DNA from 3 places in the Ferrimonas sp. SCSIO 43195 genome. Region 1 is predicted to be linked to each of the others. Evidence: riboswitches for the same ligand, from Rfam matches in the RefSeq annotation. Region 1 holds a riboswitch; each other region holds the start of a gene.
What was found. Region 1 has a riboswitch for lysine ahead of lysC (lysine-sensitive aspartokinase 3). Riboswitches for the same ligand answer to the same signal wherever they lie in the genome.
Positions count from the first base shown of each region.

Region 2: linked by a shared signal. The riboswitch ahead of J8Z22_RS16595 (Na+/H+ antiporter NhaC family protein) and the one ahead of lysC (lysine-sensitive aspartokinase 3) in region 1 are both predicted to bind lysine.
Region 3: linked by a shared signal. The riboswitch ahead of J8Z22_RS17350 (Na+/H+ antiporter NhaC family protein) and the one ahead of lysC (lysine-sensitive aspartokinase 3) in region 1 are both predicted to bind lysine.

Region 1 covers NZ_CP072679.1:3,981,786-3,985,977, forward strand. Annotated here, with positions in the region: gene J8Z22_RS22165 (S8 family serine peptidase) at 1-719, shown strand, start outside; gene lysC (lysine-sensitive aspartokinase 3) at 801-2,171, opposite strand; lysine riboswitch at 2,229-2,405, opposite strand; gene arcA (two-component system response regulator ArcA) at 3,041-3,760, shown strand; gene J8Z22_RS18365 (Hpt domain-containing protein) at 3,814-4,176, opposite strand.
Region 2 covers NZ_CP072679.1:3,585,414-3,589,605, reverse strand. Annotated here, with positions in the region: gene J8Z22_RS16600 (YeiH family protein) at 1-934, opposite strand, end outside; gene J8Z22_RS16605 (hypothetical protein) at 1-22, shown strand, start outside; lysine riboswitch at 1,201-1,399, shown strand; gene J8Z22_RS16595 (Na+/H+ antiporter NhaC family protein) at 1,480-3,060, shown strand; gene lysA (diaminopimelate decarboxylase) at 3,121-4,192, shown strand, end outside.
Region 3 covers NZ_CP072679.1:3,759,991-3,764,182, forward strand. Annotated here, with positions in the region: gene J8Z22_RS17345 (thymidine kinase) at 1-468, opposite strand, end outside; gene J8Z22_RS17350 (Na+/H+ antiporter NhaC family protein) at 603-2,162, opposite strand; lysine riboswitch at 2,249-2,447, opposite strand; gene J8Z22_RS17355 (FAD-binding protein) at 2,541-3,467, opposite strand; gene J8Z22_RS17360 (electron transfer flavoprotein subunit beta/FixA family protein) at 3,467-4,192, opposite strand, start outside.

The DNA of each region.
Region 1 (4,192 bases):
ACGACGCCATTACTGTCGACGAAGACAGCAGCGTTGACTTCAGCGTGACCGACAACGACAGCATCAGCAGCACTAAGGTACTGAATCTGACCGCCAGTGCCGGTGGCCTGGTTCAGGAAGCGATCCACCAGTTCCAGGTGGCCAGCTCCTCTGACCTTAAAGCGACGGTGACTGAACAGCCTGAGAACGGCACGGTCACCATGAAGGAAGACGGCAGCTTCAGCTACGCGCCGAACGCCGACTTTGTCGGTGCCGACAGCTTCAGCTACAGCCTGATGGATGGTGATACTGCTTCTGGCGAAGCGTCAGTAGCCATCACCGTCGAAAACGTTAACGATGCGCCGACCATTACCGCCTCGAATACCGTCAGCGGTGCAGAAGGCTCAGCCTTCAGCGTGGCCCTGTCCGAGTTCGCTACCGACATCGATGGCGATACCCTGACCTGGACCGTCACCCAGACCGGTGGTACCGACGTCGAGTTCACCGTTACCGGCCAGGTGCTGTCCATGACCCTGCCAGCCGATGCCTCCGGCAGCGCGCTGACCTTCGCCATCGCCGCCAGCGATGCTGAAGAGACCACCGACAACGCCCAGTTGACGGTTAACATCACCGACGCTCCTGTAGTGAGCACCGGTGGGTCTTCCGACTCCAGTAGCCTGGGCTTCCTGGCTCTGGCCCTGTCCGGTCTGGCCTTCGCCCGTCGCCGCAAGGCGGCCTAAGGCCCACGCCTGACCTGAAAAAGGGGAGCCTGATGGCTCCCCTTTCTTTTGCCGTGAACCGTCGTGGCGGTTCCGCTTCCCTTATTCCGTCAATAACTGCCGATGCAGACGCTGCACAATACTCTCCGCCTCATCGCCATCCACCAGAAAGCAGAGGTTGTGGGCACTGGCGCCCTGGCAGAACATCCGCACATTGCTGTCTTGCATCGCTTCCAGCACTCGAATGCCAATGCCTGAGGTCTTGGCGATGTGGTTGCCAATCACCGCCACCAACGCCAGATCCTGCTCCACTTCGACCCGGCACAGCGGCGCCAACTCGTCCAGCAACGCCTGCGACACCAACGCCCGGCCGCTGGAATCGGACCCGGTTTGATCCAACGTCAAGGCCACCGATACCTCAGAGGTGGTGATCAAGTCCACCGAGATACGATGACGGGCCAGCACCGCAAACAGCTCGGCCAAGAACCCCTGAGCGTGCAACATATTGAGGCTGTGGGCGGTCAACAGCGTCTGCCGCCTTCTCAGGCTCAATGCTCGAAACACCGGCTGCGAGCCGCACTCAGATCGAATCCAGGTGCCACCTTTCTGTGGCGCATAGGTGCTGCCGACGAACACCTGGCAGCCGCCGCGAACCGCCGGCAGGATGGTTGCCGGGTGGAGGATTTTAGAACCAAAGGTGGCCATCTCCGCCGCCTCATTGAAGCTCAACTCGGCAATGGGATGGGCGTCGGCGACCACCCGCGGATCACAGCTGTAGATGCCATCGACGTCGGTCCAGATCGCCAGCACCCGCGCCCGCAACGATTGCGCCAGCAGCGCCGCGCTGTAGTCGGATCCGCCCCGGCCCAGGGTGGTGACCCGCCCCTGTTGGTCGGCACCGATAAAGCCCTGGGTCACCACCACCTGAGTGGCAAGCTGCGGCAACAGGTGCTGTTCGCACAGGCTTTCCAACTGCGCCAATTGCGGCGACGCCCGGCCAAAATGGTCGTCAGTCCGCATCACCTGGCAGGCATCGAAGTTTACCGCCGCAATGCCACGCTGATTCAACAATTCGGTCAACAACAGGGTCGAGCAGCGCTCCCCCAGCGACAGCAACTGATCCGCCAGCGCCGGCTCACCGTCACCGGCGGCGATGCGACCGCTGAGGCTGGCCATCAACGCCAGCAGGGCATCCAGTTCGGCCGCCACCTGGCTGCGATTTTCAAGCCGGTCCAACATGGCGTATTCAATGGCGGCGATGTCGTGCAGCAGCGCCTGGCGGCGCGCCAGATCAGTCTGGCCTGCCGATAACTCCACCAACCGGTTGGTGACACCGGCGGCGGCGCTGACCACCACCAGCCTGACCTTGGGGTCCGCCTCAATGATGTCGACGCAGCGATTGATGGCCTCAAAGTTGGCCACGGAGGTGCCGCCAAACTTGGCGACCGTAAGAGATGTGTTTTGATTATTCATGACTTCGAACCTTCAATTGCGTTCGAAGAGTCTGGTACGACAACACGCGGGGCGTCAGCGACCAGAAGCTCTCCACCATAGTGTCAGGTGACAGCCATGGGGATTCAGCCCCATTGACCGAGGAGCTGGCGATCGAACGCATCCCTCCTCTCGGCGCAACTCCCCCTGATTCCGGGTCGTTGAGGTTCGATCCTCTCGCCGGAACTGCCTGGGTCGCGCTCCTCTTCTGGCCCCGAGAATCAACCGGTCAGTAAAAAAAATGACCAATCTGATGCATAAGGGGTGCGAATACTAAACCTTAGTGTCGATTTGTTGTCAAACCATTGAGTTTTTTTCGAGCTGTACGGGTTATGAACAGATAGCCCATCAGTATGGACCCAAGTAACCACCGCCCCGCAAATCGGGATGAACCTGAATCCTGTACCAAAACCACGCTTCTGATGCCTGAACCAATCGGGGCCGGAGTGCCAAGGCCGATGTCAGGTCACAGGCTAGAAAAAAGTAAGGGGTTGGTATAAATCTCAGTTATTCCGTTAACAGGGTAAAATTCGTCTATTATTACAGACACCTTTCGGCGAGAAGCTTACAGGTTGAAACAAAAACCACCCGTGAAATTCACAAAATGTGACCCAATCGACAGAAATCGGATTCTGTTAACATTTGCGGCTAACATTTAATCCTTTTTACGGTATTTTTAGGGCTTCTAACGAAACAGTACGAATCCTACTTCGTCCTGGCACCCCCAATGCTAGCGCATCGGGCTTACATACGCCGAAAAGGAATTTGCATAGGCATTATGTCTGGGTTATGGGGCTCTGCCCCTAGTCAGGCGGTTGGTTTGAAATGGCGAGCGCTTTAGGTAGCTGATCATGCAAAATCCACATATCCTTATCGTCGAGGACGAAGCCGTCACTCGAAACACCCTGAAAAGCATCTTTGAAGCTGAAGGGTACCTGGTCTCTGAAGCCGTTGATGGCGACGAGATGCACGATGTTCTCAAGGCTCACAAAGTGAACCTGGTGATCATGGACATCAACCTGCCAGGTAAAAATGGCCTGTTGCTGGCCCGCGAACTTCGCGAAAACAACAACATTGCACTCATGTTCCTCACCGGACGTGACAACGAAGTGGACAAGATCCTGGGCTTGGAAATTGGCGCGGATGATTACATCACCAAACCATTCAACCCTCGTGAACTGACCATTCGTGCCCGTAACCTGTTGAATCGAATTGTCAGCACCAATAAGCAATCCGATGAGAAGCCTCAGGTTGAGCACTATCTGTTTAACGGATGGTCTCTGGAGATCAACAGCCGTTCGCTGGTTAGCCCAAGTGGCGAACCGTTCAAGCTGCCTCGCAGTGAGTTCCGCGCGATGCTGCACTTTGTTGAGAACCCGGGTAAAATTTTGTCCCGTGCCGATTTGCTGATGAAGATGACGGGCCGTGAGCTGAAGCCTCATGACCGGACTGTCGACGTAACCATTCGTCGCATCCGCAAGCACTTCGAAAGCCACCCGGAGACTCCGGAAATCATCGCCACCATTCACGGCGAAGGTTACCGCTTCTGTGGTCAGCTGGACGGTCTGTAAGACGTTCGGCCCACAAAAAAAGCCGCTGATGCGGCTTTTTTTGTGGCTTCGGCTCAGGCCCGAGCGCTGAGGTATGCCTTCAAATTGGCAATGTCTTCCTCAAGATGGCTCTCAATCTCCTGATACCATTGACCGTGCTCAGCCTGCCATTGTGGCTCATCACCACACTGCAACTGTTGCGACAACATCTGAATCCGTTTTAATCCCACCGAGCCAGCCGCACCTTTCAGCTTGTGCGCTTCACTGCATAACAGAGGCTTGTCACTGCACTGCATAGCCGCGGCCATGGTCTGCAGGTACTCCGGTGCCATCTGCTCAAACATCACCACACTTTTAAGCAACGTTGCTGCCCCAATGGCACTGCAATAGGCATCCAGGGTTTGTAGATCCAACGAAGCGGTATTTGCACTCGTCATGCTCAGACTCCATTAC
Region 2 (4,192 bases), 400 kb from region 1:
ACAGGTAGATGAGGGACAGTGAGCTGATGGTCAGCCACAGGCCAATCCCCAACAGCAGAGGCTTGGGCCCGGCCTCTTTCAGCCGTTTGGCAGAGATGCCGCAGCCGATCAGGAACAGACACAGCACCAGCACCCGCTTGCCGGTTTGAAACGTCAGTTCATACAGCGGCGCGCCCTGAGGCAGCAGGTAGGCGATGGCGATGGCCACGCAATACAGCACAATGAATCCCGGCACCGCAATGCGTCGCTCGCTGCTGCGAAACAACAGGGCGCTGATAAAGGCCACCGGAATGATCCACAGCGCCCGAGCCAGTTTCAGGGTGGTGGCGGTCATTAACGCCTGATCGCCGTACGCCTGGGCGGCACCGACCACCGATGAGGTGTCATGAATGGCGATGGCACTCCAGATCCCAAACTGTTCCTGGCTCATGTTCAGCAGGTGGCCAATGGCGGGAAACAGGAACAGGGCCACCGAATTCAGGACAAACACCGTGCCCAGAGCGATGGAGGTGTGGTGATCTTTGGCGTTGATGGCCGGGGCGACGGCTGCGATGGCGCTGCCGCCACAGATGGCGGTGCCGGCAGAGATCAGGTAACCGGTTTTGTGCTCCAGCTTCAGGGCTCGGGTCAGCAGCCACCCCAGAATCAGGGTGCCGAAAATTGAAATCACGATGATCCCCAGTCCGGCTTTGCTGGCGGCGATGGCTTGCTCCAGGTGGATACCGAATCCCAGCGCCACAATGGACCCCGCCAGCAGTTTCTTGGCCAACGGACCGGTCTTCAGGCCTTCTGGAATCCAGCCCAGGCTGGCCATGACCACGCCAAAGATCAGTGCCAGCGGTGAACTGATGGCAGGCAGCAGGCACAGGGCCGCCACCAGCCAGAACAGCCAGTCGGTGGGACGAGAGAACAGCGAAGCAAAGCGGGTTGGCATGAAACGACACTCGAGCAATCTTTGGAGGGGGCACAGTATAGAGCCGTCGTCACCAAGAGATAAGCGCGGGATCACAGTTTTGGCAGATTATGGGCGCATTTTAACCGTTGTTGGCATCGACGCGGTGCGCCAATCCGAGCAACGATGTTTTTTTGGCCTTTTGGACTGACTTTTGAATCCAAGTTGAGATTTTTATCACAATTGTCTGGATTCCCGCGGTCGCCTTGGTTACTCTGCATGCTTAGATAAACAGGTTGTCCTCCCGGACAACACGTAGAGGCGCATCGCCTATCAGTAAACCAGTCGAGGGTGACCCCCGATGACCCTGGTTGAAAGGAGTCGATGCCGAAGTGAAACGGGCGTCATCCCGCTTTGCTGGGGCCGCATTCAACAGGTGCGGCACTGCCATAGTAAATCCCAAAAGGAGTTTGGGGATTAAATTTACTGTGGAGCGCTACTGAAGGAAGACGAGTCACGTCCTGTGGCCCGTCCGCGACCTGTCGTCGCGTCAGCAGCCTCCATCGTACCTATAAGATTAAAAAACGATGGCTTTAGTAAGTTACGCCGAATCGGCATTATCAATTGTTCCTCCTGTGGTGGCCATTGGCCTGGCGATCATCAGTCGACGCGTGCTGTTGTCACTGGGACTGGGCATTCTCACCGGCATCCTGATGTTGGCGGACTTCTCGGTAACCACCATGGTGTCAGAGGTGGCCCGGCGGGCAACGGCCCTGGTATGGGAGGACGGCAGTTTCAGCAGTTGGAACCTGTACACCATCGGCTTCCTGCTGACCATGGGCATACTGATGGCCTTGATCTCGGTTTCCGGCGGCACCCGTGCCTTTGCCAAATGGGCCAGGGGGCGCATTCGCCACGGTCGGGATGCCAAACTGATGACGGTGTTTCTCGGTGCCATTATCTTTATCGATGACTACTTCAATGCCCTGCTGGTCGGCAACGTGGCCCGCCCGGTGACCGATCAGTACGGCATCTCCAGGGAAAAGTTGGCCTATTGCATCGATTCCACATCGGCTCCGGTGTGCGTGGTGTCGCCCATCTCCACCTGGGGCGCCTACATCATGTCGCTGCTGGCGGGACTGCTGGTGACCCATGGCATGGGAGACGTCAGCGCCCTGTCGGTGTTTGTGCAGATGATTCCAATGAATTTCTATGCCCTGTTTTCGCTGCTGCTATTACTGTGCGTGCTCTGGTTTAATCTGGATCTCGGCGCCATGGCGGTGGCCGAACGGCGCGCGGCCCAGGGGCAATTGTGGGATCCGGCCAAGGGCATGCCGGCGGGGGAAGACCTGGGGCTACCGGATGCTCGCCGTGGCCGGGTGATGAACCTGATGGGGCCATTGGCATTGTTGATCTCATTGGTGGTGTGCCTGATGTTGTTGTCCGGTGACATGGCGCTGGCGGCCCAGGGGCTGGACTTTACCCTGATCGGAGCGCTGGAAAATGCCGCCGGCTCCTGGTCGATGTTCACCGCCGGCACCATTACCGTGGTGATCACCAGCCTGGCGATGATCGCCCAGGGCGTGCCTGTGTCGGTGTTGCTGCAGGCGATGGCGAAAGGGGTTCGCTCCATGGCGCCGGCGGTGTACATCCTGCTGATGGCCTGGACCATCGCCGGGGTGATCTCGGACCTGCAGACCGGCCACTACCTGGCCAGCCTGGCGGATGGGGCATTGCCCGTGGCCATGGTGCCGGCACTGATTTTCATTCTGTCGGCGCTGGCGGCGTTTTCCACCGGCACCAGCTATGGCACCTTTGCCATCATGCTGCCCATCGCCGCCAACCTGGCGGCGGTGCTGGAACCGTCGTTGATGCTGCCGGCGATGGCCTCGGTGCTGGCTGGTGGCGTGTTTGGCGATCACTGTTCCCCGATTTCAGATACCACCATCCTGTCATCCACCGGATCCGGCTGCCACCACATCGACCACGTGGCCACCCAGTTGCCGTACGCGGTGATGGCGGCGATCATTTCGGTACTGGGGTATCTGACTCTGGGAGTCACCGGGTCAGTTCTGGCCGGGTTGTTGGTGTCTGCCACCTTGTTGGTGGTGACGGTGGTGCTGCTTAAGCGGCGGGCCGCTGATCGAGGCCAGGTGGCGCTGGCCTGAAACCACGCATGGAGAGGGGCCGGGCTACGCAGTCTGGCCGAATAACGCAGAGAGAGGGTTATGGATTATTTTAACGTCGACAATGGCCAATTGATGGCAGAGCGGGTTTCGGTCACTGAGGCTGCCGAAGCTTATGGTACGCCGCTGTACCTGTATTCCCGAGCCACCATTGAGCGCCACTGGCAGGCTTTTACCGATGCCATGGCCGGACGGGACCATTTGATCTGCTATGCGGTCAAGGCCAACAGCAACCTGGCCATTTTAAACCTGATGGCGAGGCTGGGCAGCGGTTTTGACATCGTCTCTGGTGGTGAGCTGGCGCGGGTCATCGCCGCCGGTGGCGATGCCACCAAGGTGGTGTTTTCCGGTGTTGGCAAGACCGAGGCGGAGATGGAGTATGCCCTCAAGGCCGGCATTCACTGCTTTAATCTGGAGTCGGAACCTGAACTGGAGCGGCTGCAGCAGGTGGCGGCTCGACTCGGCCTGGTGGCGCCGGTGTCGCTGCGCATCAACCCGGACATCGATGCCAACAGTCACCCCTACATCTCCACTGGACTGAAGCAGAATAAGTTTGGCATTCCTACCAGCCAGGCGTTACCGGTGTATCGGCGGGCGGCGGCCATGGACCACATTCAGGTGCTGGGCATGGATTGCCATATCGGCTCTCAGTTAACCGAGTCGCGGCCGTTTGTGGAGGCGTTGGAGCGGCTGTTGGCGCTCATGGACACCCTGGCTGAGGAGGGGATTGAGCTGGCACACCTGGATCTGGGCGGTGGTTTGGGTGTCAGCTACGGTCAGGAGACCCCGCCGTTGCCCACCGAATACGTGCAAGCGTTGTTGCCCACTCTGGGACAGCGAAAGCTGAAGCTGATTCTGGAGCCGGGACGGGCGATCATGGCCAATGCCGGCATTCTGGTGACTAAGGTGGAATACCTGAAACAGGGGGAAGACCGGGACTTCGCCATTGTCGATGCGGCCATGAACGATCTGTTGCGTCCCAGTCTGTACAACGCCTGGCAGGAGATAGTGCCGGTGACCGCCAGCCCGGCGTCGCCGCGTGCCTATGACGTGGTTGGCCCGGTGTGTGAGACCGGCGATTTTCTGGGTAAAAACCGGAAGTTGGCTATTGCCG
Region 3 (4,192 bases), 220 kb from region 1:
CCGAACCACCATGTTGGCTTTACGGCCACAGTGACAGATGGTCTTGAGTTCAACCAGTTTATCCGCCCAGGCCAACAGGTATTGGGCACCTTCAAACAGCTCCCCCTGGAAATCGGTGCGTAAGCCGTAACAGAGTACGGGAATGTCCATCTTGTCCACCAGGTAGGTCAATTGACGCACCTGACTCTTGGTCAGGAACTGGCACTCATCCACCAGCAGACAATTGACCGCTTGAGCGTCATTCTCCCGCAATACCATCTGGATCAGATCATCCTCTTTGCGGTAGATAAGGGCATCGGACGACAACCCGATTCGCGACGTCACTTTTCCCTGACCGTAACGGTCATCCAGGCCCGCGGTCATCACCAGAACCTGCATGCCCCGTTCGCGGTAGTTGTACGCCGATTGCAGCAGAGAAGTGGATTTTCCGGCATTCATTGCCGAATAGTAAAAGTAGAGTTGAGCCAAAATTGATCCCCCAGTAATCGCTGAGGCAAGTCTACCGAAAAGCCCGGATCTGAACCAGAGTGGTGGGGCAAAAAATGGCGGCGGCAAACGCAAATCGGGCCCCTGGTGGGGCCCGATGTGTTAGCGGATTAACCTCAGCGCCGACACAGGCGTTTCAGCAGCAGAATCACCAGCACCAGCCCCAGGGTGGCGGTGGCAAACCCGGCCATGACCGACCCGGTCATCCCCAGTACCAGGTAACCGGCCAGCGAGATCAGTGCGGTCAGCACCGCATAGGGCAACTGAGTAGTAACATGATCAATGTGGTGGCATCCGGCACCGGTGGAGGACAGGATGGTGGTGTCGGAGATCGGCGAACAGTGATCGCCGAACACCGCACCGGCCAGTACCGAAGACAGCATCGGCAGCATCAGTGCCAGATCCACCGCTTCGGCCATGTTGGCAGCAATGGGCAGCATGATGGCGAAGGTGCCCCAACTGGTGCCGGTGGCAAAGGCGGCAAAGCCACTGAGCAAAAACAGCAACGCCGGCAATCCCCAGGCAGGCAGGTTCCCCTGGGCCAGAGTCGCCATGAATTCGCCGGTCTTCATGTCGCTGATCACCCCGGCAATGGTCCAGGCAAACAGTAGAATGTAGATAGCCGGTAGCATCGATTTGACGCCACTGATCACCGCCTTACTCATGTAAGCCGCCGGCACCCCCTGGCGCAAACCGAACAGCAGGGTAAAGCCGACCCCGGCCAGGCCAGAGTAGAACAGGGACCAGGCGACGTCGGTGTTTTCAAAGGCACCGATAAGGGAGAACGCCTTGTCGTCCGCCGCCAAAACCTGGTTGCCGGAAAACAGCATCAAAGAAACCGTTATCGCAATCAGGAAACCGATGGGGGCCACCAGGCCGGCGACCCGGCCATTGTTGGCCTCGGGCAGGTCCAGCTCTTCACCGGCAGGCACCCCTTTGGCTTCGTCCCACAGTTGACCGCGCTGAGCTCGCTGCTCGGCGTCCGCCATGGCGCCGAAATCCAGGCCGAAATAGACCACCGCCAGCAACAGGGCAAAGGCAAAGATGGCATAGAAGTTCATCGGTACCATCTGCATAAAGGCACTCAGGTAACCGATGTCGGTCATGCCATGGGTGGTGAGCAAGCCCCCGATCAGGGCGATGATGTACGCGCCCCAGGAGGAGATCGGTGAGATCACGCAGATGGGCGCCGAGGTGGAGTCGATGCAGTAGGCCAGCTTTTCCCGCGACACCTGATAGTGATCGGTCACCGGCCTGGCCACCGAGCCCACCACCAGAGTGTTGAAGTAGTCATCGATGAAGATCACCACCCCCAGTGCCATGGTCATCAACTTGGCATCGCGGCCGCAGCGGATGCGGTGACGGGCCCAATCGGCAAAAGCACGGGTCGCCCCGGAGACCGAAATCAGCGCAGTCATCACCCCCAGTAACACCAGAAAACCAAGCGTGTAGAGATTCCAGCTGTTGAGGGCGCCGTCATCCCAAACCAGAGAGACGGCACGGGAACCGAGCTCGGAAGCGCCATCAACCACAGAGAAATCCACCAGCATCAGGATGCCAATGGCAATGCCTAACCCCAGGGACAGCAGAACTTTTCGGCTGGCGATTGCCATGCCAATGGCCACCACGGGGGGCAGCAGGGAGAGTGCCGAATCGGCGTAACTAATTAAAGCCATCGTAATGTTATCGTCATTATTAGCGATGGAGGCAACTGACACGGCCAAAGCCGCGGGGGACTAGCAAAAAGCGAGAGATCCACCTTCCATTCAGTAGCGCTCCATAGTAAATCATCTTCCCAACATCCGGTTGGAATTTACTATGGCAGTGTTACTCCTGTTAGAAGTAACCCCAGCGCGCAGGGATGATGCCCGGCACACTTCGGCATCGACTCCTTTGGGCCGGCGTCGTCGGGTATCAACCTCGACCGGCTTACTGATAGGCGATGCGCCTCTACCTTATCGGTACTCGCATACGAAGATGCGAAGGCGGCATTCTAACTGCAAGTGCCCCTCACTTGACCAGCAGATGCCGCCATATTGTGAGTTATATCACAGTTATAACAGTTCTGTGAGCTTAGGGACAGCGTCAAACAGATCCGCTTCCAGTCCATAATCGGCCACCTGGAAAATCGGCGCATCCGGGTCCTTGTTGATCGCCACGATCACCTTGGACTCCTTCATGCCGGCCAGGTGTTGAATGGCACCGGAGATGCCCACCGCGATGTACAGCTCGGGGGCGACAATTTTACCGGTTTGTCCCACCTGCAAATCGTTGGCTACGTAGCCCGCATCCACCGCCGCCCGAGAGGCACCGATGGCTCCACCGAGCTTGTCGGCCAGGGCTTCGATCAAAGCAAAGTTCTCGCCGCTGCCCAAACCGCGGCCGCCGGAGATCACCACCCGTGCGGCGCCAAGCTCAGGACGCTCAGACTGCACCAGCTCTTCGCCGACAAACTGGCTGAGGCCGCTGTCTTTGACGCTGGACACCGTCTCGATGTCTGCCGCCGCCTGAGTGGCAACGGCATCGAACGCGCTGGTTCGAATGGTCAGCACCTTGATGGCATCCAGGCTTTGTACCGTTGCCAGGGCATTACCGGCATAAATCGGGCGCACAAAGGTGTCTTCTGACTCAATGGCAATAACATCGGAGTGCTGAGCCACGTCCAGCAACGCCGCCGCCCGCGGCAGCACGTCTTTGCCCTTGGCACTGGCTGCGGTCAGGATGTGGCTGTAGCCACCGGCCAGCTCCAGCACCAGGTCGGCGACCGGTTCTGCCAGCTGATGGGCATACCCATCGTGATCCGCCAGCAACACCTTGGTGACGCCAGCCAGTTGTGCCGCCTGATTGGCGGCCTCGGCCACGCCGCTGCCGGCGACCAATACATGAATCTCCTGACCCAGTTGAGTGGCCGCACCCACGACTTTGGCACACTCGGCACCCAGGCCCTGTTTGTCCAGCTCTGCAATAATGAGGATCGCCATTAGACCACCTTCGCTTCGTTTTTCAGCTTCTCAACCAGCTCTTCAACCGAGCCCACCATGATGCCGCCACTGCGTTCCGCCGGGGCCGTTACCTTTATTACCTGTTGGTGGGATTTCAACTGCAACTCGAAATCCGCCACTGTAACGGTGTCCAGTGGTTTGCGCTTGGCCTTCATAATATTCGGCAGCGACGCATAGCGCGGTTCATTCAGGCGCAGATCCGCAGACACAACGGCAGGCAGTTTGACACTCAGGGTTTGAATGCCGCCATCGATCTCCCGGGCAACAGTGACTTGATCGCCTTCGACCTCAATGCTGGAGGCAAAGGTTGCCTGCCCCATGCCTGCCAGTGCCGCCGTCATCTGCGCGGTCTGGTTGTTGTCGCCATCGATGGATTGCTTACCAAACAGCACCAAATCGGGTTGCTCCTTGTCAACAACCGCTTTTAACACCTTGGCAATCGAGATGGGCGCCAACTCTTCATCGTGCTCCACCAGAATCCCGCGATCGGCGCCCAAGGCCATGGCCGTACGCAATTGCTCCTGGGCCACTTTAGGACCGATTGATACCGCAATAATCTCATCGGCCTGGCCTTTTTCCTTTAGCCTTACCGCTTCCTCGACGGCGATCTCGCAGAAGGGGTTGATCGCCATCTTCAGGTTGGCCAGTTCCACCGCTGACTCATCAGCAGCGACTCTCACCTTCACATAGGGATCGACCACCCG